Linked DNA regions of Piscinibacter gummiphilus. The protein of the gene in region 2 interacts with the protein of the main gene of each other region in a pairwise test. Links are inferred from orthologs where the notes say so. Each region holds a gene or a part of one and is shown on either strand. Other genes may lie near its edges.

Region 1 (3,396 bases), 4.0 Mb from region 2 along the record:
GGCTGGGCCTGGACCCAGGCCATCGTCGCGGTGCCGGCGAAGGAAGTCATCATCATCTGCTCGGCCTACGCCGTGCCGGCCATCGAGAACCTGCTCGGCCTGTGCGGCGAAACGCCCGAGGTCGTCAAGTTCCAGCGCAAGCAGCACGTGCAGCTGATGCCCGCGCCGGTGCCGCTCGCGGCGCTGAAGAAGGGCGATGCCGTGGTGGCCTTCAGCCGCCGCGACGTGCTGAGCATCCGCGACCGCATCGCCGCGGCCAACGGGCTGTCGGTGTCGGTCATCTACGGCGCGCTGCCGCCGGAGGTGCGCCGCCGCGAAGCCGAACGCTTCGCGACCGGCGAGGCGCACGTGCTCGTGGCCACCGACGCCATCGGCATGGGCCTGAACCTGCCGATCCGCCGCGTGCTGTTCTCGACGATGACCAAGTTCGACGGCCAGTCCGACCGCGAGCTGACCGAGTCCGAGGTGCACCAGATCGCCGGCCGCGCCGGGCGCTACGGCATGCACGAGGAAGGTTTCACCACGGTGCTGGCTGAGGCCGAACCCTCGGCGATGAAGACGCTGCGCGAGCTGCTGCCCAAGTCACCGCGCGCGCCGCGCAACTTCAAGGCCCCGGTGGCCCCGAACGGCTGGCACATCGACACCATCTCGTCGCGCCTCGGCAAGAACCGGCTGCGCGAGGTGCTGGGCATCTTCATGGGTCAGCTGCAGCTCGACAACGCCCACTTCGAGGTGGCCGAACTGGAGCAGATGCTGGAACTGGCCGACCAGCTCGACCGCATCGCCCCGAAGCTCACGCTGCGGGAACGCTTCACGTACGCCCAGGCCCCGGTGGACTCGCGCACCGACTCCCAGGTGCAGCAGTACCTCGGCTGGGCCGAGAACCACGCCCGCAGCGGCACCGCCGGCGTGCCCTGGTTCCTCGATTCGGTCGACGAACACAGCCGCCTGGACCGCATGGAGCAGGCGCTGCGCTCGTGCACGTTGTGGCTGTGGCTCGACCTGCGGTTCCCGGGCGTCTACGGCCACGTCGAGGATGTCGTGGCGCTGCGGGAGCGGCTGAACGACGGGATCGAGCGGCAGCTGAAGGGCAAGAAGCCGCTGGCCTTCACGCGGTCGTCGCGGCGCTGATTCCCCAACAACGCTGTCATCCCGGCGAAGGCCGGGACCTCCGGCATCCGCACAGGGTCCCGGCCTTCACCGGGATGACGAAGCTTTCTACTTCATCAACTGCTTGAGGCGCTCGGCGTCGAAGTCCTCGGTGACCTGCGCATCGTTCGGCACACAATCCTTCCGCACCGGCGCCAGCTTCTCGATCGCCGCCCACAGCATCGCGATCTGATGCGCATTGCCGGCCGCGTTGTCGATCAGCCCCTTCATGGCTTGCGACAGCGGGTCGTCGTTCTGCGTGACGCCGTAGGCCGAGAAGCCCATGCGCGCGGCCGCGGCTTCGCGCTGGGCCTCGTCTTCCTTCAGGATGATGCGCGCCGGGTTGCCCACGGCCGTGGCGCCCGGGGGCACCGGCTTGACCACCACCGCGTTGGAGCCGATGCGGGCGCCGTCGCCCACCGTGAAGCCGCCCAGCACCTGGGAGTTCGCGCCCACGATCACGCCGCGCCCGAGCGTCGGATGCCGCTTGGCACCCTTCGTGAGCGAGGTGCCGCCGAGGGTCACGCCCTGGTAGATCGTGCACTCGTCGCCGATCTCGGCCGTTTCACCCACCACCACGCCCATGCCGTGGTCGATGAACACCCGCCGCCCGATGCGGGCGCCCGGGTGGATCTCGATGCCGGTGAAGAAGCGCCCCATGTGCGAGATGAAGCGGCCCGCCCAGCGGAACCCGTTGTCCCAGCAGGCGTGCGCCCAGCGGTGCATCAGGATCGCATGCAGGCCCGGGTAACAGGTCAACACCGTCCACCACGAGTGCGCGGCGGGGTCGCGCTCCAGGATGCAGGCGATGTCTTCTCGTAGGCGCTGGAACATGGCGAGGCAGGGTGAATGAAGGCCCGCAGTGTACCGGCGGCCCCGAACCGGTGCCGGGGTGGGGTCAGCCCGCCTTCTTCTCCATCGCCCGGGCGATGCCGCGCAGGATGTGGATCTCCTCGGTGGTCAGCTGCGCGCGGTTGAGGAGCTGGTTCAGCCGCGGCATCAGCTTGCGCGGCGCGGCCGGGTCGAGGAACTCGATGGCCGTCAGCGCGCGCTGCCAGTGGTCGAGCAGGCCGGTCACGGCCACGGCGTCGGCCAGCTCGGGATCGGTGGTGCGGGGCGCGACCGGGAACCCGCCCAGTGCCTGGCGCCAGTCGTAGGAGAGCAGCTGCACCGCCTGCGCGAGGTTCAGCGAGCCGTACTCGGGCTGGGTCGGGATGCTGAGGCACACGTGGCAGCGGTACACGTCCTCGTTCGACAGGCCGTAGCGCTCGGAGCCGAAGACGAAGCCGACCCGATGGCCGCCGGCCGCGAGTTCGGGCATCAGGTCGCGCGGGGCGCGCGTGGGCGGGCCGAAGTCGCGCGGGGTCATGGCCGTGGCGCAGGCGAAGGTCACGCCGTCGAGGGCCTCGGTCAGCGTGGGCACGATGCGGGCGCGCACGAGGATGTCGGCCGCGCCGCTGGCCATCGCCACCGTCTCCTCCTGCACCAGCACGTCGGGGAAACGGGGGGCCACCAGCACCAGGTCGGAGAAGCCCATCACCTTCATCGCGCGGGCGGTGGCCCCCACGTTGCCCGGGTGGCTGGTGTTGACGAGGATGAAGCGGGTGGTGTCCATGGATGGCCTGGGACGCGGATTCGTCCGCGCGAACGCCCCTCGGGATTCGCCTCGCACATGGCGCGAAACTCCCTCCAAGGGTAAACTCGCATTATTCCGCACGCTGGCCTCGCCGCGCTGCACGCTCTTTTCCTCCGTCGATCCCCCTCCGCTCTCACCCAACAGGCAGGTGCACCCATGTCCCAAACGCTCCACCCGATGCTCAACGTCGCCGTCAAGGCCGCACGTGCAGCCGGGTCGCTGATCAACCGGGCCTCGCTCGACCTGGACCTGCTCAAGGTCAACACGAAGTCGCCCAACGACTTCGTCACGGAGGTGGATCAGAAGGCCGAAGAGGTCATCATCGAAACGCTGCTGGGCGCCTACCCCGGCCACGGCATCCTCGCCGAAGAGTCGGGCCGCACGCACGGCGCCCCGCACAGCGAGTACGTCTGGATCATCGACCCGCTCGACGGCACCACCAACTTCATCCACGGCTTCCCGTACTACGCGGTGTCCATCGCGCTCGCGTACCGCGACCAGATCCAGCAGGCCGTGGTGTACGACCCCACCCGCAACGACCTGTTCTACGCCTCGAAGGGCCGCGGCGCGTTCCTGAACGACAAGCGCATCCGCGTCTCCAAGCGCACCCG
Region 2 (3,214 bases):
CGAACACCTCGACGTCGTCGAGGGCGACATAGTCGATCGTGAACCACCAGCGGGCGGGCGCGTCCGCGGGCACGTCCACCGGCACGCGCAGCCACACCGTGTGGCGGTTCAGGCCGAGGTTGGCGTAGGGGGCGTCGGTGGGCTTGAACTCGGCCCGGCGGGCGAGCGCGTCGGGCAGCCGCAGCGTGTGGCCGGGGTCGTCCAGCAACGTCACGGCGGGCCAGAGGTCGATGTCGTCGCCGACGAGGGCCAGTGGGGCCGCGGCGCGGGCGCTGAACGCCAGCAGCAGGGCGAACGCCGGCAGCAGGCATTTCAGCAGCAGGCGGGTGAAGAAGAGGATCGGGTCGCGCATGTCGAAGGCCGGCCTGCTCCAAAGGGAAGCGGGCCGCATCGTTGCCTTATCGGCCGCGCGTCGCGCCCGTTGAGCGCGAAAGGGGTGGGAAATTCCCGGATCAGGCGCCGATCGATGCGGGCAGGTCTTCCGCGAGCGCGTAGCCCGTGCCGCGGTGCGTGCGGATCGGGTCGAGATCGGGGGCCACGAGCTTCATCTTCGCGCGCAGCGTCTTCACGTGCGCGTCCACGGTGCGGTCGAGGCTTTCGGTCGCGTCGTCCCACACGCGCTCGAGCAGCGCGTCGCGCGTGAACACGTGGCCCGGGCGCGAGGCCAGCGTCTGCAGCAGGCCGAACTCGTAGCGCGAGAGTTCGAGCAGGCGGCCGTAGTAGCGGATCTGGCGGCGTCCGTCGTCGACGGCCACGGGAATGTGCGCAATGGCCGCCGGGGCCGGAGCCGCCGGGGGTTTCGCGGCGCGGCGCAGGATCGAGCGCACGCGGGCCACCAGCTCGCGCGGCGAGAACGGCTTGGCCACGTAGTCGTCGGCGCCCAGTTCGAGGCCCACCACGCGGTCGATCTCGTCGCTGCGCGCGGTGAGGAAGATCACCGGCACGTCGGCCACGGCGCGCACGCGCTTGAACACCTCGAAGCCGCTGGTGTCGGGCAGGCCCACGTCGAGGATCACGAGGGCGGGGGCCTCCGCGGTCACGTGGGCCACGGCCTCCGCGCCGGTGGCCACCCAGGCCGGATCGAAGCCGTCGGTGCGCAGCGCGTACTGCAGCGTGTCGGCGATGCCGGGTTCGTCTTCGACGATGAGGATCTTCGGTTTCATTCGGTGGGCAGGAAACCTTCGATCGACAGGTAGCGTTCGCCGGTGTCGTAGTTGAAGCCGAGAATGGTGGCGCCGTGCGGCAGGTCGGGCAGCTTCTGCGCGATGGCCGCGAGCGTGGCGCCCGACGAGATGCCGACGAGCAGGCCTTCCTCGCGCGCGGAGCGGCGGGCCATGTCCTTCGCGGCGTCCGCCTCGACCTGGATCACGCCGTCGAGCAGTTCGGTGTTCAGGTTGCGCGGGATGAAGCCGGCGCCGATGCCCTGGATGGGGTGCGGCGACGGCTTGCCGCCGCTGATCACGGGCGACGCGCTGGGCTCGACCGCGTACACCTTGAGCTTGGGCCACAGGGCCTTGAGCTGCCGGGCGCAGCCGGTGATGTGCCCGCCGGTGCCGACGCCGGTGATCAGCGCATCGAGGCCGCTCGGGAACGACGCGGCGATCTCCGCGGCCGTGGTGCGCTCGTGCACCTCCACGTTGGCCGGGTTGTCGAACTGCTGGGGCATCCAGGCCCCGGGCGTCTCGGCGACGATCTCGTGGGCACGGGCGATGGCGCCGTTCATGCCCTTCTCGCGCGGGGTGAGTTCGAAGCGGGCTCCGTAGGCCAGCATCAGCCGGCGGCGCTCGACGCTCATGCTCTCGGGCATCACCAGCACGAGGCGGTAGCCCTTCACGGCCGCCACCATCGCGAGGCCCACACCGGTGTTCCCCGAGGTGGGTTCGACGATGGTGCCGCCGGGCTTCAGGCGGCCGTCCTGCTCGGCGGCCTCGACCATCGCGAGGGCGATGCGGTCCTTGATGGAGCCCCCCGGATTCGACCGCTCGCTCTTCACATAGACGTTGTGGCTGGACCCGAACAACCGGTTGATGCGGATGTGCGGGGTGTTGCCGATGGTCTGCAGAACGTTCTGGGCGAGCATTGGGGTTCCTCCGGTCGTGGTGGCAAATTATGGGTGCAACGATAATCCCGGACATGTTTGCACCCCTCCAGAACGACACCTTCCTGCGCGCGTGCCTGCGCGAGCCCACCCCGCACACCCCGGTCTGGCTCATGCGCCAGGCGGGCCGCTACCTGCCGGAGTACCGGGAGACGCGGGCGCAAGCGGGCAGTTTCATGGGGCTCGCCACCAACACGCAGTACGCCACCGACGTCACCCTCCAGCCGCTGGAGCGCTACGACCTCGATGCCGCCATCCTGTTCAGCGACATCCTCACGGTGCCCGACGCCATGGGCCTCGGCCTGAGCTTCGCCATCGGCGAGGGCCCGAAGTTCGCGTCGCCGGTGCGTGACGAGGCCGCGGTGGCCCGCCTCGCGGTGCCCGACCTCGACAAGCTGCGCTACGTGTTCGACGCCGTCACGTCGATCCGCAAGGCCCTGAACGGCCGCGTGCCGCTGATCGGGTTCTCCGGCAGCCCGTGGACGCTCGCCTGCTACATGGTCGAAGGCCAGGGGTCGGACGACTACCGCCTCGTCAAGTCGATGATGTACGCCCGACCCGACCTGATGCACCGCATGCTGGAGGTCAACGCCGACGCGGTGGCGGTGTACCTGAACGCCCAGATCGACGCGGGCGCCCAGGCCGTGATGATCTTCGACAGCTGGGGCGGCGTGCTGGCCGACGGCGCGTTCCAGCAGTTCAGCCTCGCTTACACCCGGCGCGTGCTCGCGAAGCTGCAGCGCGAGAAGGGCGGCCGGCGCATCCCCCACATCGTCTTCACGAAGGGCGGGGGCCTGTGGCTCGACGAGATCGCGGCCAGCGGCACCGACGTGGTGGGCCTCGACTGGACGATGAACCTGGGCGAGGCCCGCCGCCGCGTGGGCGGCCGCGTGGCGCTGCAGGGCAACCTGGATCCGAACGTGCTGTTCGCGCCGCCGGAGCAGGTGCGCGCCGAGGTGATCCGCACGCTCGACAGTTTCGGTGCGCCAGCCAATGCCGACGGCACCACGGCCGGGCACGTCTTCAACCTCGGGCACGGCATCAGCCAGTTCACCCCGCCCGAGATCGTGAAGGTGCTGGTCGACACGGTGCACGAACACTCCCGGGCGCAGCGAG

The links. The genes of interacting proteins can lie anywhere in the genome.
Region 1: the proteins of cysK (region 2) and cysE interact in binary tests that used the Escherichia coli proteins (3 or more experiments, as listed by UniProt). The link is inferred for Piscinibacter gummiphilus from one-to-one orthologs.

What each region holds. Positions count from the first base shown.
Region 1 is NZ_CP015118.1:2,008,779-2,012,174, reverse strand. Bases 102-3,074 are described here. They hold cysE (serine O-acetyltransferase), read right to left. Parts: upstream 1,984-3,074; coding sequence 1,219-1,983; downstream 102-1,218. Other genes in these bases: A4W93_RS09095 (inositol monophosphatase family protein), read left to right, coding at 2,942-3,074; A4W93_RS09100 (RNA methyltransferase), read right to left, coding at 2,048-2,764; A4W93_RS09110 (helicase-related protein), read left to right, coding at 102-1,131. Outside these bases: more of A4W93_RS09110, read left to right, coding at 1-101; more of A4W93_RS09095, read left to right, coding at 3,075-3,396.
Region 2 is NZ_CP015118.1:5,989,111-5,992,324, reverse strand. The notes cover bases 121-2,911. They hold cysK (cysteine synthase A), read right to left. Parts: upstream 2,081-2,911; coding sequence 1,160-2,080; downstream 121-1,159. Other genes in these bases: hemE (uroporphyrinogen decarboxylase), read left to right, coding at 2,134-2,911; creB (two-component system response regulator CreB), read right to left, coding at 453-1,163; A4W93_RS27435 (diguanylate cyclase), read right to left, coding at 121-352. Also shown: more of A4W93_RS27435, read right to left, coding at 1-120; more of hemE, read left to right, coding at 2,912-3,214.